3 regions of the Thioalkalivibrio sp. ALE17 genome follow, and region 3 is predicted to be linked to each of the others. Evidence: predicted binding sites of a transcription regulator. Region 3 holds the regulator's gene; each other region holds the start of a gene.
The links. Region 3 encodes sigma-54, which starts transcription at its own class of promoters, with help from an activator protein. Its sites were predicted from a motif close to TGGCANGNTNCNTGCTT; they were not measured.
Positions count from the first base shown of each region.

Region 1 (10,563 bases), on a different contig from region 3:
CCTGCGAGAAAAAGGTGCGGTAGAAGTCCAGAAAGCCCTGCAGGACGGCGTCGTATTCGCGCCAGAAGCGGATGTCCTTCAGCGCCTCGACCCCGCCCTGGATCTCCCAGCTCGGCAGCCCATGCGGGTAGCCGGTCAACCCGAGGCGCGCCTCGTGATCGGACGCCGGGCGCAGGATCTGCAGGTCCAGGGCCCGGGTAAAGAACGCCCGGTAGACATCGCGCATATAGGCCTGGAACAGGCTGTGCTGACCGCCATCAGTCAGATTGGGGTTGCCCGGATCCGCCAGCGGCGCATCGGCCAGTTCCGACTTCGGAAAGACGATGAAATGGTTGTGCAGCATGCGGATGCTGGGCACCCCCGGCGCGGTCAGCGGCCACGTCGCGTCCAGGCTGGCCTCGCCCGCCAGCACCAGGGCCTCGGCCGGGTCCGGGTACTGCTCCAGCATGTACTCGATGATCACCCCGTTCATCCGGTTCCAGACATGCCGCACCGGCTCCGGCACCTGGGTGCGCCGCACCGGGCGACCCATCGGGTCGAGGATGGTCTGCGAGGTGTTGTAGATGATGGAACAGTCGAACTCGTTGCTGTGCCCCAGCGCCTTGCGATAGAGCAGCAGGTTTTCCGGATTCACCAGCAGCCCGTTGTTGTGGACCAGGTCCGCCAGGTTTTCGGTGCTGTTGAAGAATTCGTTGGGTTTCATGCCCTCCGGGATGTCCAGGGGGATGGGCCGAAACGGCGTGGTGATCTCGCGGGGGCCGGCTTGCATGACGGTCAGTGACTCCTTGCAGGGGGCGATGCCAGGGCGGCGCGGGCGGACTTGTACCTACAACCACAATGCCTGTACTGTAACTTGCGCGGCTCGGGAGTGTCTGCCGCGACCATAGCACAACCACCCACTCCTCAGAGGAGCGAGAGCATGCGACTGATTCTGTTGGGGGCGCCCGGCGCCGGCAAGGGCACGCAAGCCCAGTACATCTGCGAGAAGTACAACATCCCGCAGATCTCTACCGGCGACATGCTGCGCGCGGCGGTGAACGCAGGCACCCCACTGGGCATGAAGGCCAAGGAGGTCATGGATGCAGGCGGCCTGGTCTCCGACGACATCATCCTGGGTCTGGTGAAGGAACGCGTGGAGCAGCCCGATTGCTGCGACACCGGCTTCCTGTTCGACGGCTTTCCGCGCACCATCCCGCAGGCCGAGGCCCTGAAGGAACAGAACGTGCCGCTCGACTTTGTCGTGGAGGTGGATGTCCCGGACGAAGAGGTGATCCGGCGCATGAGCGGGCGGCGGGTGCACCCGGGCTCCGGTCGCACCTACCACGTCGAGTTCAACCCGCCGAAGGTCGAGGGCAAGGACGACGTCACCGGCGAGGACCTGATCCAGCGCGAGGACGACAACGAAGAGACGGTGCGCAAGCGCCTGGAGGCCTATCACAGCCAGACCCAGCCGCTGGTCGAGTTCTACTCGAAGTGGGCGGACAGTGATGACCCGTCGGCGCCGCAGTACGTCCACATCAAGGGAACGGGGTCAGTGGAAGACATCCGCGACCAGATCTTCAAGGCTCTGGGCTGACGATCTCGCGGAAGGCCCGGAAAGTGCCTCCCACGAGGTAAAAAGGCCCGCCCGGAGCACCGGGCGGGCCTTTTCGATTCGGGGACCAGCCAACCGGCCAGCCCCTTCTCCTGCCGAGCGGGCCGCGACTAGCGCCCCAGGACTTTGGTCACCTTGTTCTGCCGCAGCCGGTAGGCATCCGGCATGCCCGAGCCCAACAGGGGCCGCAGGTACATACGGAAGGCATCGGTGACATCGGTGCCCGAGGCATCGATGAACTCGTCCGGCATCACCTTGGTCTTGCCGGCGACCGCCTCCAGCGGCACATACTCGTAGTCCACCGAATAAAAGCCGGTGCGCTTGATCGCCACCGAACCGTCGCGACCTTCCCACATCGCGAACTGCACAGCCTTCTCGCCCACCTCGCGGGCTTCGCGCTGGTCGACATCCGAAACACAGCCAATAAAGGCCCGCTGCAGATAGCCGAAGGTGTCGCCACGCACCCGCTTCACCCCCAGCTTGTCGCGGATCTCGCCACACAGCATGTCCGCCAGCGCCCCGGTACCGGAGAGCTGGACGTTACCGTGGGCATCCTTCTCGACATCCTTCGCCAGCTTGGTCGCGATGGGTTCATCGTTGGCATCGTGGATGCCTTCGCTGACCGCGATCACGCAGCGGCCGTGGCGATCCATGGTGGCCTTCACGTCCTTCAGGAACTGGTCGACCTCGAACACCCGCTCCGGCACGTAGATCAGGTGCGGCCCGTCATCCGGGAATTTCTTGCCGAGCGCGGAGGCCGCGGTGAGAAAACCGGCATGACGCCCCATGACCACCGCCAGATAGATCCCCGGCAGGGCGTAGTTGTCGAGGTTGGCACCAATAAAGGCCTGCGCCACAAACCGTGCCGCCGACGGGAAACCCGGCGTGTGGTCGTTCTCCACCAGGTCGTTGTCGATCGTCTTCGGGATGTGCACGCAGCGCATCGGATAGTTGGCCTTGCGCGCCTCCTCGCTGACGATGCGGACCGTGTCGGAGGAGTCGTTGCCGCCGATATAGAAGAAGTAGGTGATCTCGTGGGCCTTCAGGACCTTGAAGATCTCCTTGCAGTAGTCAAGGTCCGGCTTGTCGCGCGTGGACCCCAGAGCGGACGAGGGCGTCTGCGCGACCATCTCCAGGTTATGGGTGGTCTCCTGGGTCAGGTCCAGGAATTCCTCGTCGATGATCCCGCGGACCCCGTGGAAGGCCCCGTAGACCAGTTCGACGTCGGTGAATTTCCGGGCCTCGAGGACCGCACCCACCATGGATTGATTGATTACCGCCGTCGGGCCTCCACCCTGGGCGATCAGAACCTTGGCCATCTTCGTCCTCCTTTTGCGACTTGCGTGCGAACCATCGGTGAACCGGCCGCATAGCGACCGGGGCATCTCGATGCAACAAAGCCCGAAGATAGCAAATTCCGCACCCTGTGTACGGAATTGTTTAATTGTATTATCAGAAACTTATTTAATGGCGCACAGCCCGGCGGGCCTACCTGCATAAGCGTCAGTTGTGCCCCCGGCAGGGGGCAAGGCAGAACTCAGTCGCGCAGGTGCTGATTGACGAAGTGCGTGACCCGAATCATCGCGTCGCGCGAGGCGAGGTCATCGGCGAAGGTGCGGTTATTGCCGTTGCGGAAGTCGAAGCCGCGACCCACACCGGGATATTCGATCCAGGTGACATCACCGCCGCGGCTCTCCAGTCCATCCGCGGCCATGCGCGCGGTACGGTGGCGCTGGTACTGCTCCTCGTCGCCGATCAGGATCATCATCGGGATCTCGAGCTGATTGACCTCGTTGGCGTAGCGGTACACCTGGTGCGGCTCGCCCAGATTCGGGTCCTGCAGGTGCGGGTAGTAGCCGGCCCAGCAGGCGACATCCTCGACCTGGCGCTCGAAGGTGACGGCGACCTTCAGGGTCTTGTAGCCGCCACGAGTGATGGAGACCAGGCAGGCACGGTCGCCCGCGATGTCGTCACGCGCCAGCAGGACATCCAGCCCGCTGTTCAGATCGCCTTCCAGCTCGTAGTCATGATCCAGCGGGTGGCTCTCCATGAAGCGGCCGGTGTACAGGTCCGGCGCCAGCACCACGAAGCCGCGGGCGGCCAGGCGCTTCACGTGCAGTTCGGCCAGGTCGTCCAGGCCGCGCCGGCCGTGGGTCCAGAGGATCGCCGGATAGGCCTCGCCATCGGCCGGTCGTGCCACCATCGCCGGGATGTCGATGCCGTCGCGCTGGTATTCGATGCGTTCAATGGTGACCTCGTGGTTCTCCAGATCGGCATACATCACGCCGTCTTCCCACCAGTCGTCATCCCACCACCAGTTGTCGGAACCGGTGGGTTCATCGGCCGCCAGCGGCGCTACGAACAGACTGGCGGCCGCCAGGAACAGGAGAGGACGCAGTACAGAAACCATCGGGAACCTCGTGCGGATCAATGTGGACAGGGCCGTCACAGGGAGACGGGCCGCTCGCGGGCTTTCTTCCGAGGGTAGTGCAAATGGCGAGGCCCTGCCGGGGGGCGCAGCAGATCGCCCAGATCCGACAGACTCCTAGTCTCCGCCGGAAAACCCGAGCTGGCGCCAAGCCTCGTAGACGACCACGGCGACTGCGTTGGAGAGATTCAGGCTGCGGCTGCCGGGCTGCATGGGCAGGCGCAAGCGCTGCCCGGGAGGCAGGGCTTCGAGCACCGAGTGGGGAAGACCGCGGGTCTCGGGGCCAAACAACAGGGCATCGCCAGCGCGGAAGGCCGGCGCATCATAGCGGGCGTGGCCGCGCGTGGTGATGGCGAAGACCCGGTCGGGCCGCACCGATTCCCGCCACTGTTCGAGGCTGTCATACTCTTGCACCCGGGCCAGCTCGTGATAATCGAGCCCGGCGCGGCGCGCCCGCGCACTGTCCAGCTCGAAGCCGAGCGGATGGATCAGGTGCAGCGCAGCGCCGGTATTGGCTGCCAGACGAATGATGTTGCCGGTGTTCGGCGGGATCTCCGGTTGAAAGAGGACGATGTGAAGCATGAGTGATTCGCGCACCGATCCGCGGCTGGCCCTGGAGTTCTGCGGGCTGCATTTGAACACGCCGCTGGTGCTGCTGTCCGGCTGCGTCGGCTTCGGCGAGGAGTACACCCGGGTGGCCGGCTTCTCCAATCGCGATGCCGGGGCAATCTGCCTGAAAGGCACCACCGGCCAGGCCCGTCTGGGCAACGCGCCGCACCGGGTCTACGAGACCCCGGACGGCATGCTCAACGCCATCGGCCTGCAGAACCCGGGCGTGGACCACGTGGTGGACCACACCCTGCCGCAGCTGGACTTCGAGGAGACCCGCTTCTTTGCCAATGTCTCCGGCTCCACCATCGAGGAGTACATCGAGGTCACCCGCCGCTTCGACGACTCGCCCATCGACGCCATCGAGATCAACATCTCCTGCCCCAATGTAAAGGAAGGCGGCGTCGCCTTCGGCAACGACCCGGACATGTCCGCGCGCGTGGTCGAGGCCTGCCGCAAGGTCACCTCCAAGCCGCTGATCACCAAGCTTTCGCCCAACCAGACCGACATCGCCGAAAACGCCCGCCGCTGCATCGAGGCCGGCACCGATGCTTTTGCGGTGATCAACACGCTGATGGGCATGGCGGTGGACGTCGAGAACCGGCGCGCAGTGATTGGCAACAACCAGGGCGGACTCTCGGGGCCCGCGATCAAGCCGATCGCGCTGTTGAAGGTCCAGCAGGTCTATCAGGTGGCCGCGCCCCACAACGTGCCGATCATCGGACAGGGCGGCGTGATGAACGCCACCGACGCGCTGGAATTCCTGATCGCCGGGGCCAGCACCGTCGGCGTGGGCACCGGGCTGTTCTACGACCCGCTGTGCCTGCCCAGGATCCTCCACGGCATCAGCGACTACATGGACCGCCATGGCTACACCCACGTACGCGACCTGACCGGCACCCTGCAACTCAACGGCGCCGTCTCCGCCTGCGCCCCGCCCGCCCCGCAGGACCCCACCACCTGAAGGCCTGTTTCACCACGAAGCACACGAAGGCACGAAGAACGGCCAGGTCAAAAGCGATAGAGCATTAACAGGAAGATGGGAAGGACGGAAGAATGCGGGAATGGTGCCCCGGGACTGATCAACCCGCCGGGCAGGCCCCAGGACACGGGCCAGCGGCCTTTACCCAAAAACGCTTCCCATCTTCCCTTCTTCCTGTGAACCGCTTTTGACCTGGCCGTTCTTCGTGCCTTCGTGTGCTTCGTGGTGAAATCAGCCTAGTCGTCGTCGAGGCCGAGTTCGTGGATCTTGCGGGTGAGGGTGTTGCGCCCCCAGCCGAGCAGGGCCGCCGCCTGCTGGCGGTGGCCGCCGGTGGCGTTCAGGGCCTCGCGGATCACCGTGCGCTCCAGTTGCGGCAGCACCGAACCCAGCAGGTCCTGGTCTCCACGCTGCCAGTGCTGGCGGGCCACCTGGGCCAGTTCGGCCGTCCAGTCCCGCGGGCCGGCGACCACGCCGGCCGGACCACCGTCCGGCTCGGCCCGGGTCTCGGCGGGCTGGTGCAACTCGGCCGGGAGGTCGTCCAGGTGGACCTCGCGGCCCGACGCCATCACGGTCAGCCAGCGGCAGGTGTTCTCCAGCTGACGCACGTTGCCCGGCCAGGGCAGGCGCTGCAGCTCCGCCACCACCTCGGGGCGCATGGTCTTGGCTTCGACCCCCAGTTCCTGCGCCACCTCGGCCATGAAATGCTGCACCAGCAGCGGGATGTCCTCCGGGCGCTCGCGCAGGGACGGCACATGGATCCGGATCACGTTCAGACGGTGGAACAGATCCTCGCGGAACAGCCCCGCGCGCACGCGTTCCTCCAGATCCTGGTGGGTCGCGGCGATGATGCGCACGTCCACCCGGATCGGCGTATGGCCACCCACGCGGTAGAAGGTGCCATCGGACAGCACGCGCAGCAGCCGGGTCTGCAGGTCGAACGGCATGTCGCCGATCTCGTCGAGAAACAACGTGCCACCATCGGCCTGTTCGAAACGGCCCTTGCGGCTCTGGTTGGCGCCGGTAAACGCACCACGTTCGTGGCCGAACAGTTCACTCTCCAGCAAATCCTTGGGGATGGCCGCGGTATTCAGGGCAATCAGCGGCTGATCGGCGCGCGGGCTGTGCTGGTGCAGGGCACGGGCGACCAGTTCCTTGCCGGTGCCAGACTCCCCGTTGATCAGCACGGTGATGTTGCTGCGCGACAGGCGGCCGATGGCGCGGAACATCTCCTGCATCGCCGGGGCCTCGCCGATGATCGGGGTTTCCTCGATCTCGGGGCCAGCGGTGCCATTGTCCTGCCCGGCGCGCCGCGCCTCCAGTGCCCGCTGCACCAGGGCCACGGCCTCGTCCACATCGAACGGCTTGGGCAGGTATTCGAAGGCCCCGGTCTGGTAGGCGCCCACGGCGCTCTCCAGATCGGAGAAGGCCGTCATGATGATCACCGGCGGCGGATCCGGGCGCGTCTGCATGCGCGCGAGGAAGTCCAGGCCATTCAGTCCCGGCATGCGGATATCGGCGACGATGGTGTCCGGCACCGGGTCCCGGTCGAGCGCCGCCCAGGCGGCGTCCGCGGTCTCGAAGCCGCGCACCGCGATCGCGTGACGCTGGAGGGCACGCTCCAGCACCCAGCGAATCGAGTCGTCGTCGTCAATGATCCAGACAGTGGGCTCCATCACTTCCTGGCCTCCCGGGCCTTCGGGGGTTCAAGGGGCAGCAGGATGTCGAACGTGGTCGCCCCCGGGCGCGAATGGCATTCGATCAGACCGTCGTGCAGCTGGATCAGGCTCTGGGCAATGGGCAACCCGAGCCCGGTCCCGGCGGCGCGGCCGGTCACCATGGGGAAGAAGATGCGTTCGCGGATCTCCTCCGGGATACCGGGCCCGTTGTCGCGCACGCTCAGCTTGGCGACCAGGCGGTGGCGATGGCCGGAGATGGTGTACTGGCGCAGGATGCGCGAGCTCAGGGTGATCTCGCCCCCGTCCTCCAGCGCATGCACCGCGTTCTGCACCAGATTCAGGATCGCCTGCACCAGCATGTCGCGATCGGCCTGCACGTCCGGGATGCTGGGGTCATAGTCGCCGCGGATCTTCAGCCCCAGCGGCAGCTGCACACTGACCAGGCCCCGCACGTGCTCCAGCACCTCGTGCAGGTTGACGGGCTCGCGCCGCGGCAGGTTGTTCGGCCCCAGCATGCGATCGACCAGGCTGCGCAGCCGGTCGGCCTCGCGAATGATGATCTGGGTGTATTCCTTCAGGCCCGAGTCGTCCAGTTCGCTGGCAAGCAACTGCGCCGCCCCCCGCAGCCCCCCTAGCGGGTTCTTGATCTCGTGGGCCAGCCCCCGGGTCACCGCGCGGGTGATCGCCTGCTGCTTCTGTAACTGCTCCTCGCGGCTGATGCGCTCGTGGCGATCGATCGCATTCAGCTCGAACAGCAACTGCCCCGGCTTGTCGCCCTCGCCACGGAGCGGGGTGATGACCACGTCGGCGAGGAAACTTTCGGCCCGCAGCGGCTCCATCTGGCGCGCGCGCAGGGTGATCGGCTGATCCAGCGTCAGCGCCGAGCGCAGGCGGCTGGACAGATTCCGGTCCAGCTTGAGCCACTGGCCCAGACCATGCCCGACGATGCGTTCGCGACTGAGACCGAGCAGCACCTCGGCGGCGCTGTTCATGCTCAGCAGGCAAAGCTCGGCATCGGTCACCAGCACGGCCGTGGAGAGGTCGTCCCACCAGGGCGGGGTGGCCGGGCCGGAATTGGAAGCGGGCGTGGTCATCAAGAGGCCTCAAGCAGGAATCGCGCCAAGCAGGAATCGCCAGGCGGGGCGCCGAAGCCGGGGGCACGGTCACAAAACGCAGCCGAATCGCCAACCCCCAGAACCCAAAACGCCCCATGATGGTGCAATCATAGCACCATCATGGGGCGCTGTGTGCACTATTGAAGTGCAGAGATCGAAGTTGTCAATTCGGAGCCGGCGTCACCGGCCAGGGAGACGCTGATTGAATCGCGCGTTCGCGCTCGAGTCGCTTTTGCGTGCGAACAAGGCGCGGTGACTGCCGTGCAGTCACTCTGCACAAGGGAACCGCAACGCCGCTCCCCCGCAAAAGCGGCCGAGCCCCTTCTTTCAATAGCTTGCGGGGTTGGTGCCTCCTGTTCCCCGATCCTGCGTTGCGCCGCTTGCGGGTAGAACCACTACCCGCTGCACGACGCGCCTTGTCTCGGAAAACAGGGGGCACCAACGCGGACGTGCGATTCAATCAGCGTCTCCCTAGGGCGCCCTGGGTGCCTGCGGGGCCCTGGGCGCCTGCGGCGCACCCCCGGGCGGGAATTGCTGCGGCCGCTGCTGCTGTTGCTGCTCGCGCGGAATGGCCATCCGCAGCACGTTGAACTCGATGGTCGCGCTCGCCCCCAGCTCCTCGCCGGATGCGTCCACGATCCGGGCCTGCAGCGTATGCTCGCCGCGGTTCAGCCCCTCGAAGGTCGCCGTGGGCGACTGGCCCTCGCCCGCCTCCTCGCCGTTCAGCACCCAGATCACGCGATGGCCGGCGTCGGCATCCAGCGCTGGCTCGAGATCCAGCTCGGCACTCACATTGCCGTCGTTCGCCCGCACCCCCGAACCATCCTCCGGACGGGCAATTGCGACCCGCGTGTACGCACCCTCCGCCTCCGGCTGACCGCGGGGCCGCACGGGCCGCTCGAGAATCTCCCGCGCACCTTCCAGCGGGACCGCGCGCATGGGCTCGCGCACGTCCACGGGCTCGCTGGCGCGCCCCTCGGGCGGGCGGTCGCCAAAATGGACATTGCCCTGATCGTCGGTCCAGCGGTAGACGTCGGCACTCGCAAGCGCCGGGGCGAGAAGGACAGCCAGCGACAAGGCCAGCCAGAGCGTGGTTCGGAACATGGGTCTTCCTCCTTGGGCGGGATGGCGCGGCACCACCACCCTGCCTCCCGTGTACGTTCGGACCACCACAAGCCCGGAAGCTCCCGCGCCACCGGCACGGGCCAGCCGGGATCAGGCGGCCGCGCGAACCCAGACGCCCTGCAGCCGAGCCGCATCGGCCTGCAGGGTCGCGAGACGATCCCGCTCGACCGCCGCGGCCGTTCCCGACTCCAGCGCGGACAGCCAGTCATCCAGCGCAGCCAGGCGGAGCATCGTGGGCGCCGCCCCGCGTTCGATTGCAGTCAGTGGCCGCCGGGCATTGAACCCGGCCAGCACGGCCCGGTACCGATCGGCATCCGGCTGTCCGGAGGCGTCCACGGCGAGCGCCAGGGCGATGCGCGCGAGCTGCCAGAAGGCCGGTACCGGCGCGGGCGGGATCACCAGATCGGCAAGACCGGCACCTTCCGGGTAGATGCGCACGGACTGCCAGTAGCTTCCCGCCAGCGGCAGGTCCTCGAAACGGTAGAGCCCCTGGTGGTGCAGCTCGGCGTCCAGGATCGCCCGGGACTCGGCATCCAGCGTGGACGCCATCGCATCGGCGCGCTCGCGCATCTGCTGCTGCAGCACCCCGCGCCGGTAGCCCTCGCCGACGGGCAAGGCCCCGGCCGTGTGACGCCCCTGCCAGTCGGCGGCGCGCTCGCCCAGGGCCTCCAGACTGCCGGGCCCCTCGGCCGCAACCGCGCCCTGCAACGCCTGACCGCGCTCCAGCACCAGCAGGACCTCACCAGAATCGGGATCCGCACCCCGGCCGATCACGCGACCGCAGCCGCCAGGTACCTCGCCGAGCGCGGATTCGAGCGCCGGCGCCACGGCGGATGCCAGGCGCAGACACTGCACCGGCCGGCCATCCAGTTCGAGGCCGCTCGGGCCATGGGTCAGGGCCAGGCCGGTCGCATCGGCGCAGGCCCGGGTCTCGGATTCGTTCTCTACCATCGGAAAATCACCCAGGAGGGGGGTACGAAATTGGGATCCAGCTCGTTGCGACGACCGTCCAGCGTGCCGTCGCCCGTGGTGTC
Region 1 is NZ_AUDT01000008.1:19,179-29,741, forward strand. Features, by position in the region: gene H609_RS0107040 (hypothetical protein) at 1-769, opposite strand, end outside; gene adk (adenylate kinase) at 920-1,576, shown strand; gene H609_RS0107050 (6-phosphofructokinase) at 1,705-2,913, opposite strand; gene H609_RS0107055 (dienelactone hydrolase family protein) at 3,132-4,004, opposite strand; gene H609_RS0107060 (tRNA (cytidine(34)-2'-O)-methyltransferase) at 4,140-4,604, opposite strand; gene H609_RS0107065 (dihydroorotate dehydrogenase) at 4,603-5,595, shown strand; gene ntrC (nitrogen regulation protein NR(I)) at 5,850-7,286, opposite strand; gene glnL (nitrogen regulation protein NR(II)) at 7,286-8,383, opposite strand; gene H609_RS0107080 (DUF4124 domain-containing protein) at 8,876-9,508, opposite strand; gene H609_RS0107085 (hypothetical protein) at 9,620-10,480, opposite strand; gene H609_RS0107090 (DUF2782 domain-containing protein) at 10,474-10,563, opposite strand, start outside.
Region 1: the regulator sigma-54 is predicted to act here: its motif matches at 8,395-8,411, upstream of glnL (nitrogen regulation protein NR(II)).

Region 2 (10,563 bases), on a different contig from region 3:
GATCATCGCCAGCGTCCAGCCGAAGACCGGGATACGCATCAGCTCGCGCTTGAGCACCCAGGTCTGCATCGGGAAGATCGCGACGAAGGCGACGGTCTCCCAGGCCGACTGATGCTTGGACAGCACCACATGCGGGCGCGACGCATCGATGTGTTCGGCGCCGCGCACCCGGTAGTCCACGCCACAGGTCACCCGCAGCCACCAGACATTGAAGCGCCCCCACTGCGTCAGCACCCGGTAGCGGATGCGGCGCGAGAACGGCCAGATCAGCGGTGGCACCAGCACGCCGAAGACCAGCATCGAGCTGATGAACCCGAGCTGGAACAGCAGACCGCGGATCAGGGGCAGCATGCGGCGGCGCTATCCCGTGGCCAGGCGGCCGATGTCGGCCACGGTCTCGAACGCGCGGCGCAGTTCACGCAGCAGGGCCAGACGGTTGCGCCGCTCGGCGGCATCTTCGGCCATCACCATCACCTGGTCGAAGAAGGTATCGACGCGATCGCGCAGGCCCGCCAGCTCGCCCAGGGCGTGCAGGTAGTCACCATCGGCCACCGCCTGCTCGACGCCGGGACGCACCGCCTGCAGGCCCTGGTAAAGCTGACGCTCCTCGTCCAGCGCCAGGGCCTCGGGGTCGAGGTCGGCCTCGGCCTCCTCGCCGGCCTTGCGCAACAGGTTGTGGATGCGCTTGTTCGCCGCAGCCAGGGCCTCGGCCTCCGGGCGCTCGCGGAACAGGCTGACCGCGCGCACGCGGCGGACGAAGTCCAGCGGGGTATCGGGCGCGACCGCGGCCACTGCCTCGATGGTCTCGTGCGCCTGGCCCTGCTCCAGCAGGTAGCCGCGCAGGCGCTCCAGGATGTACTCGCGGACCGGCTCCACCGCCTGGTCGGCCTCCGGCACCCGTTCGCGGATCGGCTCGGCCGCGGCCTGCAGCAGCGGGGTCAGGGCCAGCGGCAGTTCGCGCTCGACCAGGATGCGCACCAGTCCCAGCGCGGCGCGGCGCAGGGCGAACGGGTCCTTGGTACCGGTGGGCTGCTTGCCGATCGCGAAGATCCCGACCAGCGTGTCCAGGCGGTCCGCCAGCGCCAGGGCCTGGGCCAGCGGGACATCCGGCAGTTCCGAACCGGACTGGCGCGGCCAGTAGTGCTGTTCGATTGCAGCCGCGACAGACTCATCCTCGCGGTCGTGCAGGGCGTAGTAGCGGCCCATCGTGCCCTGCAGTTCGGTGAACTCGAAGACCATCTGGGTCACCAGATCGCACTTGGCCAGGCGCGCGGCGCGCGCGGCCAGCCCGGCATCCAGCCCCATCAGGCCGGCCAGGCGCTGCATCAGGGCCTCCAGCCGCACGGACTTGTCGCGCAGCGTGCCCAGGCGCTTCTCGAACACCACGGAGTCCAGCGCATCCAGCCGTTCCTCCAGACGCTTCTTGCGGTCCTGCTGCCAGAAGAACTCGGCATCGGCGAATCGCGGGCGCAGCACGCGCTCGTTACCGTCGCGCACCGCATGCGGGTCGCGCGACTCGATGTTGCTGATGACGATGAAGTGCGGCTGCATGCGCCCGGCCTCGTCGACCACCGGGAAGTATTTCTGGTTGTCCTGCATGGTGGAGATCAACGCCTCCTGCGGGACATCCAGGAAACGCGGGTCGAAGCCGCCGGTCAGGGCCACCGGCCACTCCACCAGTGCGGTCACCTCGTCCAGCAGGTCGGCATCCACCAGTGCACGCCCGCCCAGGGCCTTGGCCTGTTCGTGCACCTGCGCCAGGATATTCTCGCGCCGCGCCTCGAACGACGGCTCGACAAAGCCGGGGCTGCGCAGCCGCTCGGCGTAGTCGTTGCCGCGCTTCAGCTCCAGCGCGCCGGGCTGGTGGAAGCGGTGACCATGCGTGGCCCGCCCGGCGGTCTGCTCCAGAACCGTCATCTCCAGCACCTCGGTCCCGTGCAGGACCACCAGCCAGTGCGCGGGGCGCACGAATTCGGTGCGGCTGCTGCCCCAGCGCATGCGCTTGGGCGTGGGCAGGGCTTCGAGCGCGGCCTCCAGCATCTCCGGCAGCAGCTCGCCGAGGGCGCGGCCCGGCTGCATCTGGCGAAAGACCAGGTATTCGCCCTTGTCGGTGGTCTCGCGCTCCAGGCGCTCGACCTCCACGCCGCAGGAGCGGGCAAAGCCCAACACCGCCTTGGTCGGCTCGCCGGCGTCATCGAAGGCGGCGGCCACAGCCGGGCCGCGACGCTCCTGCAACTGGTCCGGCTGCTGCCCCGGGACGTCCGGGAACAGCACCGCCAGCCGGCGCGGGGTGGCGAAGGTCTCTGGCACGCCCGGCTCCAGCCCGGCCTCGCTCAGCCGGTTGGCCAGGCCATCGGCCAGGGCGTCACGCAGGCGCGGCAGGGCGGCGGGGGGCAACTCTTCGGTGCCCAGTTCGATCAGGAGTTCGCGGGCTTCAGCCATGTCGGGTCCGTGTCGGGTCCATCACGACCGCGCGCAAGGGCGCGCGATCCGGGAAATAGGGTTCAGGCGGCGTCGGGCTTGTTGGTGTCGTCATCGGCGCACAACGGGAAGCCCAGGGCCTCGCGCGACTCGTAATACTTCTGCGCGACGTTTCGCGACAGCTCGCGCACGCGCAGGATGTAGCGCTGGCGCTCGGTGACCGAGATCGCACCGCGGGCATCCAGCAGGTTGAAGCTGTGCGAGGCGCGCAGCATCTGCTCGTAGGCCGGCAGCGGCAGGCCCAGCTCGATCATGCGGTCGCTCTCGTTCGCATGCTGATCGAAGGCGGCGAACAGGGCGTCGCGGTCAGCGTGCTCGAAGTTGTAGGTGGACTGCTCCACCTCGTTCTGGTGATAGACGTCGCCGTAGGTCACCGGGCGGCCGTCCGGGCCGACGGTCCAGACCAGGTCGAATACGCTCTCCACCCCCTGCAGGTACATCGCCAGGCGCTCCAGGCCGTAGGTGATCTCGCCGGACACCGGGTGGCAGTCCAGCCCGCCGACCTGCTGGAAGTAGGTGAACTGGGTGACCTCCATGCCGTTCAGCCAGACCTCCCAGCCCAGGCCCCAGGCGCCGAGGGTCGGAGATTCCCAGTTGTCCTCGACGAAGCGCACATCATGGGTGAGCGTGTCGAAGCCCAGCGCCTCCAGGGAGCCGAGGTAGAGGTCCTGGATGTCCGGCGGCGACGGCTTCAGCAGCACCTGGAACTGGTAGTAGTGCTGCAGGCGGTTGGGGTTGTCGCCATAGCGCCCGTCGGTAGGACGGCGGCTGGGCTGCACGTAGGCCGCGCGCCACGGCTCCGGCCCGATGGAGCGCAGGAAGGTCGCCGGATGGAAGGTGCCGGCCCCCATTTCCATGTCGTAGGGCTGCAGGACCACGCAGCCGTGGTCGTTCCAGTAGTCCTGCAAGCGACGGATCAGGTCCTGGAAGGTGGGGCTGCTGCTGGACGGGGTGCGTTCGTGCGCCATGCGGGATCCCGGGTCAGGGCAAAGCGGACAGTATATCGGCCCGGCTTCGGCCGCGGCCACCGTCAGCGTCAGCGCGAAACGCGGAGACGCCCGCGCGAGTCGGCACTTCCCTGTGGCGGCAGACGGTTTTGCGCCAGCCGGGAAGGCGCCCATACTGGAGGCTTGATCCGGTTCGGGAGAACCGCCCTGAGCGAGCCCCACGCCAATTCGGAGCCGACGGTGACCGCGGAGAACGGTCAGCGCTACCGCGACACCCGCCGAGTGACACTGGTGGGCGCGACCGTGAACAGCTTTCTGGCCGTCGCGCAGCTGCTCAGCGGCTGGCTTCTGAACTCGCAGGCGCTGGTCGCGGACGGCGTGCATACGCTGTCGGACCTCATCACCGACGGTGTCGTGCTGTTCGCCGCGCGCAAGGCTGCGGCATCCCCCGACCAGGACCACCCGTACGGCCATGCCCGCATCGAGACCCTCGCAACGGTGATCGTCGGGGTCTTTCTGGCAGCCGCGGGGCTGGGGATCGCCTGGGCAGCCGGCAGCCGGCTGGTCGACCCCGAGGCCATGACCGGTCCCGCCAATATGGCCATCTTCTTTGCCGCGCTGACCCTGGTCGCGAAGGAGGGCCTGTACCAGTACACCCACCGAGTGGCGAAGCGCCTGCGCTCGCGGATGCTCGATGCCAATGCCTGGCACCACCGTACGGATGCAATCTCGTCGCTGTTCGTACTGGTCGGCGTGGGTGCGGCGGTGGCGGGCTTCCCGTGGGCGGACGCCCTGGCGGCGCTGATCGTCGCCCTGTTCATCCTGCATATCGCCGGGCGCCTGATCGTGCGCGCCGCGGCGGAGCTGATCGACACCGCGCTGGAGCCGGAGAAGGTGGATCGCATTCACCGCACCATCCTGGACGTGCCCGGGGTGAAGGATGCGCACATGCTGCGCACCCGCCGCCACGGCAGCGACGTGGTGGCCGATGTGCACATCCAGGTCGCGCCGATGATCTCGGTCTCCGAGGGGCATCGGATCGCCGATGCGGTGTTCCATTCGGTGACCGACGAGCATGAGCGGGTCAACGACATCACGGTGCACGTGGACCCGGAGAATGACGCGGAGCAGGCGCGCAGCTCGACGCTGCCGTTACGGCCGGTACTGGTAGAGGCCCTGCGCGAGGCCTGGGCCGACACCCCGGAGCTGGACGCGGTGGAGCACCTGTCCCTGCACTACCTGGGCGGCCGGGTGCACATGACGCTGACCCTGCGCCTTGACGGGGCAACCGCGGCCCCGGATCTGGAGGCGCGGGCCCGGGCCCTGGCCGACCGGCTGCACGGCCACCCGCAGGTGGGCGACATGCTGGGCGAGGTCACGCTACTCTATCGTCCGTGCACTCATTAGGTGCGGCACACCCCAGCAAGCACTATCGTTGTGCGTATACGGCACCATGATGGTGCAAAACGGAGGCGGCGCGGCACCCGGGGTGCCCGTTTTTCGCGCGCCCGGGCCGAATCGGGCCGGATGGCATGATGCCTGCATAATGACCCACGAAGCCGTGCAGGGGCCAAAAGGCCGGCCGGCCAAAATCGAAGACTCAAGTGAAGACCAAGGAGACCCCCATGTCCGCAGCCGACGTGCTGAACCAGATCAAGGAAAAGGAAGTGCGCTTTGTCGACTTCCGCTTTACCGACTCCAAGGGCAAGGAACAGCATGTGACCATGCCGGCCCACGACATCGACGAAGAGACCTTCGAGGAAGGCAAGATGTTCGACGGCTCCTCGATCTCCGGCTGGAAGGGGATCAACGAGTCCGACATGATCCTGATGCCGGACGCCGAGTCGGCCGTGATCGACCCGTTCTTCGAAGACATGACCATGAACATCCGCTGCGACGTGGTTGAGCCGGCCACCATGCAGGGCTACGACCGCTGCCCGCGCTCCCTGGCGCGCCGCGCCGAGGCCTACCTGCAGAGCACCGGCATCGCCGACACCGCGCTGTTCGGTCCGGAGAACGAGTTCTTCATCTTTGACGACGTGAAGTGGGGTACCAGCCTGTCCGGTTCCTACTGCCGCGTGGACTCCCAGGAGGCGTCCTGGAACTCCGAGCGCGTCTACGAGGACGGCAACATCGGGCACCGCCCAGGCGTGAAGGGCGGCTACTTCCCGGTCCCGCCGGTCGACAGCCTGCACGACATCCGCTCCACCATGTGCGAAGTGATGACCGAGATGGGTCTGGAGACCGAGGTGCACCACCACGAGGTGGCCACCGCCGGCCAGTGCGAGATCGGCGTGGGCCCGGCGACCCTGACGCAGAAGGCCGACGAGGTGCAGATCCTGAAGTACGTGGTGCAGAACGTGGCCCACATCCACGGCAAGACCGCGACCTTCATGCCCAAGCCGATCGTCGGCGACAACGGCTCCGGCATGCACGTGCACCAGTCGCTGTCCAAGGACGGCAAGAACCTGTTCTCCGGTGACCTCTACGGCGGCCTGTCCGAGACCGCGCTGTACTACATCGGCGGCATCATCAAGCACGCCCGTGCGCTGAATGCCTTCACCAACCCGTCCACCAACAGCTACAAGCGTCTGGTGCCGGGCTTCGAGGCGCCGGTGATGCTGGCCTACTCCGCCCGTAACCGCTCGGCCTCGCTGCGTATCCCGTTCGTGATGAACCCGAAGGCGCGCCGGATCGAGCTGCGCTTCCCGGACTCCACCGCCAACCCGTACCTGGCCTTCGCCGCGATGCTGATGGCCGGCCTGGACGGTATCCAGAACAAGATCCACCCCGGCGACGCGATGGACAAGAACCTCTACGACCTGCCGCCGGAAGAGGAAAAGGGCATCCCGCAGGTCTGCCATTCGCTGGACCAGGCGCTGGAAGCCCTGAACCAGGATCGCGAGTTCCTGACCCAGGGTGGCGTGTTCACCGACGACATGATCGATGCCTACATCGACCTGAAGATGGAAGACGTCACGCAGATGCGCATGACCACCCATCCGATCGAGTTCGACATGTACTACAGCCTGTAAGGCACCCGCTTCCGGCCCCTCGGGGCCGCGAGGCCCATCCGCCGCCGCGCCCTCCGGGGCCGGCGGCTTTTTTGTGTCCGGGCTCGGGCTCCACGAGGACCGGCGGGCCACGCCCCGATCGCCGCCACGACCGGCGATGCCGGATCGGGCATCGCAAAAAAAGCCCCGCGGATGGTCGATCCGCGGGGCCTTCTCGTGTGGCACCGGAAGGGCTCTCCCGGGCCTCTGACCGGTCATCGGCAATCAGGCGTGCCAGCCGAACTCCTCGGCCTTCTGCTGTGCCAGCGCCGGGATGTCGGTGGCGACGAACTTCTCGTACAGCACCTGCACCCCGATCATGTGGTTGATCACCGCGTCCAGCTGGACCTGGGTCGCGGCCGGGGTGTCCTCGGACTCGTGCAGCTCGAACACCTGGCGCACGCCCTCCGGATCCAGCAGACCGGCCTCCTCGACCTTCTCCGGCGCGAGGTAGCGATCGGCCAGGGCCTTCATCGCGGCCCACTTGACCGGGTCGGTATGCGCCGGCGGTGCCATGAACGCGAACTTCTCGCGCTCGTAGAGCACCTTCGGCAGCAGGCCCTTCATCGATTCGCGCAGCACGTACTTCTCGGTGGGGCCCTTGATGCGCATGGTCGGCGGCAGGTGGGCGGCGAACTCGGCCAGGTGGTGATCGAGGAACGGCGGGCGCGCCTCCATCGAGTTGGCCATGTCCATGCGGTCGCCGCCCCAGGTCAGGATCTGGCCCTCCAGCATGGTCTTGATCCAGACGTACTGGGCCTTGTCCAGCGGGTGCCGGCCTTCCAGCATGTCGTTGTCCAGGGCATCGGCGATCGCCTTGCCCGGCTGGTAGCCCTGCATGCGCTCGCGGCGCTTCGGATGCAGCAGGCCCGGCACGTGGTCAGACGCGGCCAGCCACGGCTGCAGGCAGGACGGGGTGAAGCCCATCATTCGGGTGAACTCGGGGTCATCCACCTCGTCCTCGGCCAGCATCGCGCCGGAGACCAGCTCGTTGGACTCGTTCAGCATCTGCTGCCAGGCCTGACGATCGGCCTCCGGCAGGGTATCCAGCCCGTGCAGGAACATGTCGCGGCGGAACGCCGGGTAGCCGCCGAACAGCTCGTCCGAGCCCTCGCCGGTGACCACCACCTTGTAGCCGGCCTTGTTCACGTGGCGGCTCATCAGGAGCTTGGCCACGCCGAGGGTGTTGTAGATGGTGCGCTCGGCGTGCCACAGCGCCTCTTCGAAGTTGTCGTAGAGGTGGTCGGCGTTCAGGGTCATGATGTCCTGATCGGCGCCGACACTCTCGGCCATCTCGCGGGCGATCGCGGTCTCGTCGTAGTCGTCGTTGTCGAAGCCGATGGTGAAGGCCTTGACCGGCGACTGCTGGCTGGCCGAGGCCAGCCCCAGGGTGATGCAGGAGTCGATCCCGCCGGAGAGGTAGCAGGCCACCGGCACGTCGGCCTCCAGGCGCAGCTGGACGGCCTCCATCAGCTTCTCGCGCACGCCCTCGATCCAGTAGTTCTCGTCGGTCTCGCTCTCGGGCGGGCGCTCGGAGGCCAGCGGGAAGTCCATGTCCCAGTACTTCTCCTGGCGGATCTTCAGCTTGCCGTGGGCGCGCTCGACGATGACCATGTGGCCCGGCTTCACCTGGTGGATGCCCTCGAAGGCGGTGGTGCCGGGCACCATGGTCTGCATCAGCTGGTGGTACAGGCCGTCATCGGCGAACTGGCGCGGCACATCGGGGTTGGCGAACAGCACCTTCAGTTCGGAGCCGAACACGAAACTGCCGTTGGCCTCGGTAAAGTACAGCGGCTTGATGCCGAAGCGGTCGCGGATCAGGATCAGCCGGTCGTGCTTGCGGTCATACAGCGAGATCGCGAACTCCCCGCGAAAGTGCTTCACCGCATCCTCCAGCCCCTCGCGCTGGTACAGGTGCATCACCATCTCGGAATCGCTCTTGGTGCGGAACTTCACCCCGCGCGAGGTGAGATCGGTGCGGATGCGCTTGTAGTCGTACAGCTCGCCGTTGACCGCGGTCATGATCTCGCCGTTGGTCATGCAGAACGGCTGGCGCCCGCGGTTCTCGTCAAGGTCGATGATCGACAACCGCGCGTGGGAGAATCCCACGCCTCGGTCGTCCTGCGTCTTGTAGCCGAAGCCGTCAGGACCGCGGTGATACTGGATCGCGGCCATGTTGACCAGGGTCTGCGGGTCGACCTTGCGGTCCGGGTCGGCGTGAAAGATTCCGGCGATGCCACACATGGCATGTCTCCTTGGTTATCCGTTCGGTGCGAGCGGGGCGCGGCCCGGTCCGTTCCGGCGCGCCACGCCACTCGCGGTTCAGTTCACTACGAGGTTCAGTCTTCCGGGGTGTCCATGACCGCGCTGATACGGCGGACCACGCTGGTCAGCAGCGCCATGCGCACGAACACCGCCCCGCGCGCCTGGGCGAAGTACCAGTTGTGCGGGGTGTCATCGAGGTCCGTCGACAGCTCCGCACCGCGCGCCAGCGGGTGCATGATGATCGCGCCCTTCTTCAGCGGCGAGTTGCGGTCCAGCTTCAGGCCCTCGCCCATGGACTCGAAGGTATCGCCCACCCAGGCGATGGCGTTGATGTACACCACGTCCAGGTCGGGCAGCATCGGGTCCAGCTCGTGCACCACGCGCAGGTTCAGGCCGGCCTCCGCCAGTTCCTCGCGCTGGCCGGGATCGAAGTTCTCGTCCTCGCGCGAGATGATCACGACCTCTTCGATCGCCTCGGGGAACAGGCTCAGCAGGCGCAGCAGCGAACGTACCGTACGCATGCGCGAGGGCACCCCGATGATGCCGACCTTGATGCGGTCCTCCGGGACAACCGGGCCGGTGAACAGCTCCGGGCGCCACTTGGCCAGGGTGTAGACGTCCGCGAGCGCCTGGGTCGGGTGCTCGTCGATGCCGTTGCCGGCGTTGACCAGCGGGATGCGCAGGTTCTCCAGCATGTTGTGCGCGGCCTCGCCGTCCGAGGAGCGCAGCACCAGCACGTCGCCGTAGTTGTTGAACATCTCGGCGATGTCCGCCAGCGACTCGCCCTTGGCAATCCCGGTGCTCTTGGGGTCGGTGATCGACATCACCGCCCCGCCCAGGCGGTGCCAGGCGCTCTCGAACGACAACCGCGTGCGCGTGGACGGTTCGTAGAACGCGCTGATCAGGATCTTGCCCGCCAGCGGCAGATGCATGAGGGCGGGCGTGGTCTCGTACTGGGCGGCCAGCCGGAACAGCTGCAGTAGTTCCTCGCGGTTGAACTGCTGGCTGGAGACCACGTGTGCGGCGGCCAGCTTCAGTAGCGGATCCGGGTCTTCCTCCACCGCATCCAGCAACGCCCGCGGCCGGTCGGTACCGGCGGCGCCGTCTTTCGGGTGGAGCACGTGCAGGGGATCTTCGGTGTAGTTCACCAGAGGCGTCCTTTTTTCCAGTCGCGGATAAACAGGGCAATCAGCAGGATCGGGGTCAGGGTCGCCACGCTGGTGGCGATGACCACGATCACGGACAGTGCGGTTGTCGAGATCGTCATGCCGGCACCTCGGCGTCGGAACGGGCCAGCCGGCCCCAGTCGAACGGCCGCGGCATCAGCCAAGTGGTCAGCACCATCACCGCCAGCGAGACGGCGGCCCCGACCAGCGCGGCCACGTAGAACCCGATCAGGAAATAGCTGGCCAGTCCGATACCGGACCCCAGTATCATCGACCAGGCCGCGCCCTGCGGGTTCGCCTGCTTCCAGTACAGGCCGGCGACGATCGGCCAGATCGCGGAGGCCACGAAGGCCCCGGTGAAGTACAGCAGCTCCGCCAGGGAGCCGACGATCGGGATCTCGCCGCGATAGCTGGCCGCCAGCCAGGTCAGCAGACCCAGCAGCACCACGATTACCTTGGTCGCGCGGAACTGGTGCTGCTCGCTGGCTCGCGGACGGATGTGGCCGCGGTAGATGTCGCGGGTCACCAGGTCGGACGTGGCCGCCAGCAGCGAATCGAGGCTGGAGGCCAGCGCGGCGAAGACCACGATGAACACGACGATCGCACCGGTGAGACCCAGCACCTCGGCGGCCACCAGCGGCCCGACCATGT
Region 2 is NZ_AUDT01000002.1:309,065-319,627, forward strand. Features, by position in the region: gene H609_RS0103095 (1-acyl-sn-glycerol-3-phosphate acyltransferase) at 1-351, opposite strand, end outside; gene glyS (glycine--tRNA ligase subunit beta) at 361-2,442, opposite strand; gene glyQ (glycine--tRNA ligase subunit alpha) at 2,505-3,449, opposite strand; gene H609_RS0103110 (cation diffusion facilitator family transporter) at 3,612-4,835, shown strand; gene glnA (glutamate--ammonia ligase) at 5,054-6,463, shown strand; gene asnB (asparagine synthase (glutamine-hydrolyzing)) at 6,707-8,725, opposite strand; gene H609_RS0103125 (aspartate carbamoyltransferase) at 8,821-9,894, opposite strand; gene H609_RS14320 (hypothetical protein) at 9,891-10,013, opposite strand; gene H609_RS0103135 (sodium:solute symporter family protein) at 10,010-10,563, opposite strand, start outside.
Region 2: the regulator sigma-54 is predicted to act here: its motif matches at 4,957-4,973, upstream of glnA (glutamate--ammonia ligase).

Region 3 (10,563 bases):
GGAACAGGAGCCGCCAGCGCGAATCCACCCGTCGCCAGGTCTGGCTGATCAGGATGGTCCCGGTCGGCGCCACGTCGCCCGGGCGGGTGATCGCCTCCTCGATGACCAGGCTGATGACTTCGCCGCTCTCGTGGCGCCCCACGATCTTCGGCTCGATACCGATGTTCAGTTCGCGCGCGAAGACCAGCAGCCAGCTCTCCATCACCTCCGCCACGCCGCGGTGCGCGCGCGGGCTGCCCGGGTGGATGCAGACGATGTCCGGGCGTTCGGCCCACAGGCGCATCATCTGCTCGATGTCGGCGGCGCGGAACGCGGTGTAGTACGCCTCGACGCAGCGGTCGGCATCGGTCTCCATCAGTGCATACCCCCGGTCGGCCATTCCGGGGCCGGTTCCGGGTCCGGGCTGGCGTGGTGGAGCACCATGCGCCAGCTGTCGCCCACCTGGCGGTACCCGTTGGTCGCCAGCATCACGCCTCGGCGCTCCCCGTGGACGTAGAGGTTTTCCCGCAGGACGTGCAGGACGAGGTCATCGCCCGGGATCGCCGTCACCTGGGTGCGGTGGACCACGACGCCGCGCATGCCGGGCAGAATGTCGTCCCAGCTCTCCAGGATCACGTCCGTGCCCTGCAGGCGTTCGCCCCCGGGGTGGATGCAGACGCACTCGTCGCTGTCGTGCCAGACCTCGCGCATGCCCTGCGGGTCGCCCGCCTGAAAGGCTTCGTAGAACGCGGCTTCCGCGGACTGGGGAGAGGGGAACGTGGCCATACGCGTCGGGGGAGCTCCAGAAACGGAATGCTTATTGTCGCAGGAGCGCTTCCCGATGACGAATGCGGGTCGGGCCCGGGAGATGACGTAGTCGGCTCGAGCCGCCAGAATGGCGCCCCCGGACCTCTGGAGCCCGCATGGCACGCATCCTCGCCACCGGCATTGTGACCCTCGACCATACCCTCGACGTCGCCGCATTTCCCGCCGAGGACGCGGAGATCCGCGCGCTCGCCAGCACGACCCAGCCCGGCGGCAACGCTACCAATACCGCGGCGATCCTGGCCCAGTTCGGGCATCGCCCGGGACTGGCCGCGGTGATTGCCCGGGGCGCGGGCGGGGATGCCCAGGTCGAGCAGTTGCAGGCGCGCGGGCTGGACGTGCGGCACTGCGTGCGGAAGCCCGGAGCGACGCCGACCTCGCATATCCTGCGTTCCCGGGCCACCGGCAGCCGTACCATCGTCCACCACCGCGATCTCCCCGAACTGGAGGAAGCGGATGTCTCCGGCGTGCCCTGGTCGGAATACGACTGGCTGCACTTCGAGGGCCGTAACCCCGAAGCCCTGGTCGCGATCCTGGCAGCCGCGCGCGCGAGTATCTTCGACCAGCCCGTATCGCTGGAGCTGGAGAAACCCCGTCCCGGCCTGGAGGCCTGCCTGGAGTATGCCGACGTCCTGATGCTTTCGCGGGACTGGGCTGCCACTGTGGCGGACACACCGGAGGACGCGCTGCGGCAGATGGCGAGCCGCTTCCCCGACCGCATCCTGACCGTGACGGCCGGAAGCGCCGGTGCCTGGCTGGCTGCCCGTGGCGCGATCCACCACTGTGCACCCACGCCCGGTCTGCAGGTGGTGGACAGCGTGGGTGCGGGAGATGCCTTCAATGCCGGCCTGATCGATGCGCTGGTCTCCGGCACCCCCCCCGAGCAGGCCTTGTACGCGGCCGTGCGCCTGGCCGAGCGCAAGCTCGCGCAGCTCGGGTTCGAGGGGCTGGCGGCGGAGGTGTCCGACCTCGGCGTCGGGCCGGGTTAGGGCCGGGATAAGGGGGATAGCCGCCTGTTCAGCGGCACACAGGCGTCAGGGGGGTCAGGCCTCTTCGCCGAAACGGTCGGCCACCAGTTCGGTCAGCGCGTCCAGCGCCTCGGGGGCATCCTCGCCTTCGGTCTCGATGGTGATCTCGCTGCCCTGGGCCGCGGCCAGCATCATGACCCCCATGATGCTCTTGCCGTTGACCTCCTGCTGGTTGCGGGAGACGGTGACATCGGCGGCGTACTGGCTGGCCAGGCTGACAAACTTGGCCGCAGCACGCGCGTGCATCCCCAGGCGGTTAACGATGGGGACTACGCGCTGCGGCATCGCTGCACTCCTGGTCGCAGAGAAGGATTCCGTCATGCCCGCCGGACAGGGCCTTGTTGACCAGCTCGGTCAGCGGGAGATGCTGGTAGTTGAGGACGCGGATCAGCATCGGCAGGTTGATCCCGGCGATCACGCGCGCGTTGGCCCCGCGAGCCACTCGGCTGGCGACGTTGGAGGGGGTGGAACCGAACATGTCGGTCAGGATCAGTACCCCGGCGCCGCTGTCCAGAGTGGTCAGGCGCTCGCGGGCGCGGGCCAGGACCTCGTCGGGGTCGTCGTTCTGGGACATCGCCATGGACTCGCAGTCATCGGGCAGGCCGCCAAGCATGCTTTGTGCGGTCTGCAAGAGGGTGTCGCCCAGGTTTTGATGCGTGATCAGAATGAGACCAACGCCCATGGATCTGCTCCAATTGCGGGTTCCGTAGGGGCCTGCCCCCGCGCTTCGTGGTTACTGCTTGCCCAGCTCGCGGTGACGGGTGCTAACAGTAACATGTTCCCGGTCCCGCCACGCCCCCGCAAGGCGTTCGACCAGGTATACCGAGCGGTGTCGGCCACCGGTGCAGCCGATCGAGACCGTCACGTAACTGCGGTGGTCCTCCAGCAGCCGCGGGAGCCACTGCGAGAGAAAGCCCTGGATGCTGTCGAACATGGCCGCGACCTCCCCGTGCCCCTCGAGGAACTCGCATACGGCCGGGTCGCGGCCGGTCAGGCCGGCCAGCTCGCGTTCGTAGTAGGGGTTGGGCAGGCAGCGCACGTCGAACACGAAGTCCGAGTCCATCGGCGCGCCGTGCTTGAAGCCGAAGGACTGGAACAGCAGGGACAGCTCGTGCTCTCCGCGCTCGCCCATGCGGTCGCGCAGGGTACGGGCCAGGTCGTGCATCGACAGCCGCGAGGTGTCCACCGTCAGGTCGGCCTCCGCCGCGACGTGGCCCAGCCACTCGCGTTCGCGGTCGATGGCCTCCACCAGGGGCACGCCATCGCGCGCCAGCGGGTGACGCCGCCGGGTCAGGTGGTAGCGCCGCAGCAGTACGTCGCTTGAGGCCTGCAGGAACAGGACCTCCACCTGCAGGCCCTCCGCCCGTAGCCCGGCCAGCAGGCTGGCAAACCCCTTCAGGGCCTCCAGCCCGCTGCGCACGTCGACGCCGACCGCCAGGTGGCGATCGCCCTCGGTGTCGTAGTGGCCCTGGCGCACCTGGCGAATCAGGTCCGGCAGCAGCGGCAGCGGGAGGTTGTCCACACAGAAATAGCCCGCGTCCTCCAGGGTGTGCAGGGCCACGGTCTTGCCGGATCCGGACAGACCGCTGACGATCAGCAGGCGCATGGCGGGCTCAGCCCTCCGGGTCCGGGTTAGGGACGGTCGTGGCGGGCACGGCCCGGTGGTAGGGCGGCTCCTCGGCCTCGCCGCTCATCTGCCGGCGCTGGCGGGCGCGCAGGTCATCCCCGGCGATGTAGCCCTGCATGTGCAGCATGTGGTTGCGCACGGCGGCCTCGATCATCACCGCGATGTTGCGACCCGGCGCCACCGGGAGGCTGATCAGCGGGATCCGCAGGCCAAGGATGTCGATCTCGCCGCGGCGGCCGTTCAGCCGGTCGTCGGGGACCGGCGAGGGCTCGCCGTGATCGCGCAGGTCGATGATCAGCCGCAGGTACTTGCCGCCCTTGATCGCGGAGTCGCCGTACATGGCGCGGATGTTCAGGACCCCCAGCCCGCGCACCTCGAGCAGGTCCTGGAGCAGGGCCGGGCAGTGACCGCGCACGATGTCGGGGGCAATACGCGCAAATTCGGGGGCATCGTCGGCGATCAGGCGGTGCCCGCGCGAGATCAGCTCCAGCGCCACCTCGCTCTTGCCGACGCTGGAGGCCCCGCTGATCAGGACACCGATGCCGAGGATCTCCATGAACACGCCATGGCGCACCTCGAAGTGCGCCAGACGCTGCTGCAGGAAGTAGCGCAGCAGCGCGATGATCTCGTGGCTGCTGGTGCTGGAACACAGGATCAGCGGCAGCGCCTCCTGCGGGGCATGGGGCATCTCCGAGAACGGGCAGGTGTCCTCGGCGAAGATCACCGCGGTGGTGCCGGTGCGGGCCATCTCCAGGATCAGGTCGTTGCGCTGGTCGTCGCTGAGGCCGGCGATGTAGCGGGCCTCGAAGTCCCCGATGACCTGGATGCGGTTGGGGCGGATCAGGTTGAGGTGGCCGGCCAGTGGCAGGTCATCCCCGTCCTCGCCGACCAGCTTGCGGTCGGGGGCGGCGTGCTCGCCATGCACGAAGCGCAGATCCAGGCGGTTGCCCATAGCCTGGATCAGGCTCTCCACGTTGATGTCGCGGGCAATCCCGCCTTCGCCCAGTGCCTCGTTCATGAGCAGGGCCGGCGGGGATCGGTGGCGTGGCAGGGTGCGGGGCGCACGGGATCAGCCCTCGCGGAAGCGGCGGACGAGTTCCTGTTCCAGGCTGGCGGCATCGCCGGCCCGGCGCAGGGCGGCAATGGTGTCCGGTTGCGAAAGCCCGCGCGCCAGCTGGGCCAGCAGGTCGAGGTGATCGCTGGTGGCGGCCTCCGGGACCAGCAGGGCGATCAGGATGTCGACCGGCTCGTGGTCCATGGCGTCAAAGTCGACGCCGCTCTCCAGGCGCAGGACGGCCACGCGCGGAGCCTCGAGATCGGCCAGGCGGCCATGGGGGATCGCAACCCCATGGCCCAGGCCGGTGGAGCCCAGCTTTTCGCGCGCGGACAGGGCCTCGAAGATCGCGGTGCTGCCCGGTCCGCCGGCATCACCGCCGCCGGCGAGGAGTTCCGACAGGGCCTCCAGGGCCCGCTTCTGACTGGAGCATTCCGGCTCCAGGCGGATGCGCTCGGCGGTGATCAGCTCGGCAATGGACATGGGTCAGGAGGCCTGCTCGCGGTTGCGCTGGGCGCCCTCGGCCCGGTGATGATCCTTGACCTTTTCCTTGTGCTTGATCAGCTGGCGGTCGACCTTGTCGATCAGCGCGTCGATGGCGGCGTACATGTCCTCGTGGGAGGCCTCGGCGTGGATGTGATTGCCGCTGACCTGGAGATTCGCCTCGGCCTTGTTGAACTGGTTCTGGGTCTTCTCGTGGGTCAGCACGACGTGCACGTCGATGACCTTGTCGAAGTGGCGCTCCAGCTTCGCGAACTTCTCGTTGACGTAGTCGCGCAGGGCGTCGGTGAGGTCCACATGGTGGCCGGTCAGGTTGATCTGCATGGTCGGGACTCCTTGGTTACTTGTGGCCGGTGGGCATGGAGGCCATCTGCCGGCGTTCGCTGGATGAAGGGATGTGCATCGCCTCGCGGTACTTGGCTACGGTGCGACGCGCCACATTGATGCCCCGGTCCGCCAGGATCTGGGCGAGCCGGGCATCGCTGAGCGGCTTGTTCGCGGGTTCGTCGTCGATCAATTCGCGAATCATGGCACGGATGGCGGTGGCGGAACACTCGCCACCGTCGTTGGTGCCGACGTGGCTGGAAAAGAAATACTTGAACTCGAAGACCCCGCGCGGGGTGTGCATGTATTTCTGGGTTGTGACCCGGGAGATGGTCGATTCGTGCATCTCCAGGATCTCGGCGATATCGCGCAGGATCAATGGCTGCATCGCGACCTCGCCGTGTTCCAGGAAGCCCTGCTGGCGATGGACGATCGCCTCGGCGACGCGCAGCAGGGTGTCGTTGCGGCTGTGCAGGCTCTTCAGGAACCAGCGCGCCTCCTGCAGCTGGTCGCGCATGAAGGCGCTGTCGCGGGCATCCGATACCTGGCGCACCATGCCGGCGTAGAGGTCGTTGATACGGATGCGTGGCGCGATCTCCGGGTTCAGCTCCACGCGCCAGCCCTCCGGGGTGTGGCGCACGTAGACATCGGGCACCACGTATTCGGAGGTGGCGGCACTGATCTGCGCGCCCGGCCGCGGGTTCAGGGTGCGGATCAGGTCCAGGGCGCGCGCCAGTTCGTCCGGGTCGCGCACACCCGACTGGCGTTGCAGGGCTTTGTAATCCCGCTTGCCCAGGCTGTCCATGCCGTGTTCCAGGATCGCCCGGGCGGCCTCGCGGGCGGGGGCGTCCGGGGCCAGTTCGCGCAGCTGGATCTCCAGGCATTCGCGCAGGTCGCGCGCGCCCACGCCCAGCGGGTCGCATTGCTGGATCCAGTGCAGGACCGCCTCGACCTCGTCCACGCCGACGGGTTCGTCCTCGCCGCGGCTGATGGTCTCGGCCAGGGTCTCGAGGTCGCCTTCGAGATAGCCATCGGGGCTGATCGCGTCGATCAGGGCCGCGCCGATGCGCTGGTCGCGCGGGGTCAGGTGGCTCAGGTGCAGCTGCCACAGCAGGTGGTCCTGCAGGCCCTCGCCGTCATCGTCACTGGTGTTCTCCAGTGGGTCGCGGTCATCCACGCCCTTGGGGGCGGGCGGCGGTTCGTAGATGTCGTCCCAGCGGCTGTCGGTGGTGAGCTCCTCGGGAATCACGTCATCGCTGGTGGTAGTGGCCTCCATGCGGTCGCCTTCCACCACCTCGCCCTCCGCGTCCAGGCGCTCGGTCGCGGCCATCTCGTCCTCGTCCTCCACCTGCTCCAGCATCGGGTTGCTCTCCAGCGCCTGCTGGATCTCCACCTGTAGTTCGAGCGTGGACAGCTGCAACAGGCGAATGGCCTGCTGCAGTTGCGGGGTCATGGTGAGCGTCTGACCCAGCTGAAGATTCAGGCCGGGTTTCAGCATTGGCTATGCGGGGCGCGGGTGACCATAAGAGCGATCTTAAATCGTGCCTCGTGGTTTGTGCACCGGCGCGGGTTGTGCGCGTGCCGGCATCACAGGCGGAAATTCTCGCCGAGATAGACCTGGCGCACCTGGGGGTCGGCCAGTAGCTCGTCGGGTGTCCCGGCGGCCAGCAGGCGCCCCTCGCTCAGAATATAGGCCCTGTGGCAGATCCCGAGGGTCTCGCGCACGTTGTGATCGGAGATCAGAACCCCGATGCCGCGCGCTGCAAGGTGGCGAATTACATCCTGGATATCGCCCACCGAGATCGGGTCCACCCCGGCAAAGGGCTCGTCCAGGCAGATGAATTGCGGGTCACCGGCCAGGGCCCGCGCAATCTCGGCGCGCCGACGTTCGCCGCCGGACAGCGCGATCCCGGGGCTGTGGCGCACGGTCTCGAGCTGAAACTCCTCGATCAGCGCGTCGCCGATACGCCGGCGTTCGTGGCGGTCCAGTCCGGGACGCAGTTCCAGCACGGCCTGCAGGTTGTCCCACACGCTCAGGCGGCGAAAGATCGAGGCCTCCTGGGGCAGGTAGCCGAGACCGGCGCGGGCGCGCACGTGAATGGGCGCGCGGGTGATGTCGTGCCCGCCCAGGGTGATGCGCCCGGCGTTAGGGCGGATCAGCCCGACCAGGCTGTAGAAGCAGGTGGTCTTGCCGGCGCCGTTGGGACCCAGTAGGCCGACCACTTCACCGGGTGCGAGGTCGACATCCACCTGGTCGAGCACGGTGCGCTGGCCGTAGCGCTTGGTCAGTTCGCGCCCGATCAGGCGATCACGGGCCTCGGCGGGTTCCGGCGCCGGGCTGGTGGCGGGTGCGTTCATTCGTCGTCGCGTGGCTGGATGGTGATGCGTACGCGTTCGCTGTCGCCCTCGCCGCGTTCGGCCTCGATCACGTCGGTGGTCAGGTCGTAGGTGATGCGCTTGCCGCGCGCCTCTTCGCTGGCGGTGATCACATGGGCCTGGTCGGTGAGGATCATGCGGTCCTCGTTCAGCAGGTAGTCGATGCGCAGCGCGGTGGCGATACGCATCTCGCCGGTCTCGGGGTCGGGGGATTCCAGGCGGGCCGGCTCGCCGTGGGCCTCCATCTCGTAAGGGCGACGATCCCGGGTGCGCACGTAGACCGTGTCGGCCTCCAGCGTCATGTCGCCGCGGATCACGATCACGTCCCCGGTGTAGGTGCCCAGGCCCTGGCGTTCGTCCATCTCCGCGCGGTCGGCGGTGATCTCCACCGGCAGCGAGGGTCCCGATCCCTGCTGGCCCAGGGCCGGCGTCGCCAGCAGGGCGGAGAGGAGGCCGGCCGCCGCAAGCAGGCCCGGCAGGCGGCGGCTATTCGGGATCGGGGTCATGCGCGGGGTCCTCCTCGCTCGCCTCGCTGTAGAGCGAGTACACGTCATGGAACAGCTCTATGGTATCCGCTCGCGAGTCCACGCGCAGGCCGGTGCCGCGCTGGAACAGCCCGGGCTGGTTCAGGGTGGAGAGGGCGTCCGAGGTGGCGACCATGGTGTCTGTGGCGATACGTACATCCCGCGAGTCGATGACCGTCTGCACGCGTTCGCCGCGGGCTGGTTGTACGCCGTGGGTGGGGCCGACCAGGTCCAGGGTTTCGTCAGCCGGGCGGTGCAGGGCCGCCGGGGCGGTCCAGCGCCATTCGATACCGCCATCGGCGAACAGGTCGAGTTCCGGGTCATCCACCCACTGCGGCCCGTCGCGGCCGAATTCGCGCAGTCGGGTGCCCTGCAGCCGGTGGGTCCGCTCACCGTCGTCGCCGGTGGCGTGCAGCGTGAATCCGTCGATCTGCAGGGTCACCTCGCCCTCGGGCGGGGTGACCTCGGCGGTTGCGGGGCTTGCGCACGCCAGCGTGAACAGGACCAACGGCGGCGCCAGACCGTACCGGTTGCGTCTCCGCCGGCTCATCCGTTCAGGTAGGTCTCGAGCAGGGCGTCCAGCCGGTCCTGCGCGGCCAGCAGCCCCTCGCAGGCCTCGCGCACGGCGCCGCGCCCGCCGTGGGCCTCGGTGACCCACTGGGCGTGGCGGCATACCAGCGGGTGGGCGTCCCCGACCGCGATCCCGAGCCCGACCCGCTGCATGGCCGGCAGATCGACGATGTCGTCGCCCATGAAGGCGGCTTCCGCCGGGTCATGGCCGGTGCGCTGCAGCAACTCGTGCAGGGCCTCGCCCTTGTCGCGGCGGCCCTGGATCAGGTGCTCCACGCCCAGGTCCCGCATGCGGTGTTCGACCACCCCGGAGGTGCGCCCGGTCAGGATGGCGATGTCGAGGCCGCCGTCCAGCGCCAGGCGGATCCCGTGGCCGTCGCGGCTGTTGAAGGCCTTGTACTGCTCGCCGCCATCGCCCAGGAACAGGCTGCCGTCGGTCAGCACGCCGTCCACGTCCAGGATAAGCAGGCGTACGGCCTGCTGGCGGGTGCGCAGGGTCGCGGCATCCAGGTTCATCAGGCCACCCCGGCGCGCAGCAGGTCGTGCATGTTGATCACGCCGACCAGGCGCTGGTCGGCGTAGGTGACCGGCAGGGCGTTGATGCGCCGGCTCTCCATGGTCTCGAGTGCCGTGACCGCCAGCCAGTCGGGCTGCGCGGTGTGGCCGCCGGTGGTCATCGCCTCGCCGATGGTCAGGCCGTCCAGGCTGTGCCCGGCATCCAGGGTGCGGCGCAGGTCGCCATCGGTGAACACGCCCTGGATGCGGTCGTCGGCGCCGGCCACGATCACCAGCCCGAGGCCCTTGCGGGTGATCTCGAACAGGGCGTCCTTCAGCGGGGCCTCCGGCGTGATGCGCGGGATCGCGTCGCCGGTGTGCATGATGTCGGCGACATGCACCAGCAGCCGCCGGCCCAGCCGGCCGCCAGGGTGCGAGCGGGCGAAGTCGTTGGCGGTGAAGCCGCGTGCATCCAGTACCGCGACCGCCAGGGCGTCGCCCATCGCCAGCGCCGCGGTGGTGCTGGAGGTGGGGGCCAGGCCCAGCGGGCAGGCCTCGCGCTCGACACTGACATCGAGGTGCACGGTGGCGTCGGCGCCCAGGCGCGAGCCGGGGTTGCCGGTCATCGCGATCAGCGGCACGCCCAGGCGCCGGATCAGCGGCAGGATGGTGAGGATTTCGTCGGTCTCTCCGGAGTTCGACAGCGCGATGACCACATCCTCGCGGGTGATCATCCCGAGATCGCCATGGCTGGCCTCGCCCGGGTGCACGAAGAACGCGGGGGTGCCCGTGGAGGCCAGGGTCGCGGCCAGCTTGCTGCCAATGTGCCCGGACTTGCCCATGCCGGTGACGATCACGCGGCCCTTGCACTCGAGGATGCAGCGGCAGGCCTCGAGGAAGCTGTCGTCGATGCGCCGGGCGAGGTTGTGCACGGCCTCGGCCTCGTCGTTGAGGACGGCCAGGGCCAGGTTGCGGGTGGTTTCGGGGTTGAAGTTCATGCAGTTGCCGTAATTCCCAAATAGACAAGGTAGCTTGCGAAGGCGACGAGGAGAAGGGCGCCCTGCCAGCGCAGGATCTGTCCCCGGCGGCCCAGCGCGATCAGGAACAGGGCCACCGTCAGTGCCAGCATCACGGGATAGTCGCGTGCGAGGACGTCGGCGTCGATTGCCAGCGGCGCGATCAGGGCCGGAACCGCCAGCACCGCGAGCAGGTTGAACAGGTTGGAGCCGACCACGTTGCCGATCGCCAGCCCCGCCTCGC
Region 3 is NZ_AUDT01000003.1:87,401-97,963, forward strand. Features, by position in the region: gene H609_RS0103605 (nuclear transport factor 2 family protein) at 1-379, opposite strand, end outside; gene H609_RS0103610 (nuclear transport factor 2 family protein) at 355-765, opposite strand; gene H609_RS0103615 (PfkB family carbohydrate kinase) at 903-1,793, shown strand; gene H609_RS0103620 (HPr family phosphocarrier protein) at 1,848-2,117, opposite strand; gene H609_RS0103625 (PTS sugar transporter subunit IIA) at 2,089-2,514, opposite strand; gene rapZ (RNase adapter RapZ) at 2,566-3,438, opposite strand; gene hprK (HPr(Ser) kinase/phosphatase) at 3,446-4,477, opposite strand; gene H609_RS0103640 (PTS sugar transporter subunit IIA) at 4,529-4,996, opposite strand; gene hpf (ribosome hibernation-promoting factor, HPF/YfiA family) at 5,000-5,338, opposite strand; gene H609_RS0103650 (RNA polymerase factor sigma-54) at 5,355-6,836, opposite strand; gene lptB (LPS export ABC transporter ATP-binding protein) at 6,926-7,696, opposite strand; gene lptA (lipopolysaccharide transport periplasmic protein LptA) at 7,693-8,220, opposite strand; gene lptC (LPS export ABC transporter periplasmic protein LptC) at 8,201-8,746, opposite strand; gene H609_RS0103670 (HAD family hydrolase) at 8,785-9,324, opposite strand; gene H609_RS0103675 (KpsF/GutQ family sugar-phosphate isomerase) at 9,324-10,301, opposite strand; gene H609_RS0103680 (calcium/sodium antiporter) at 10,298-10,563, opposite strand, start outside.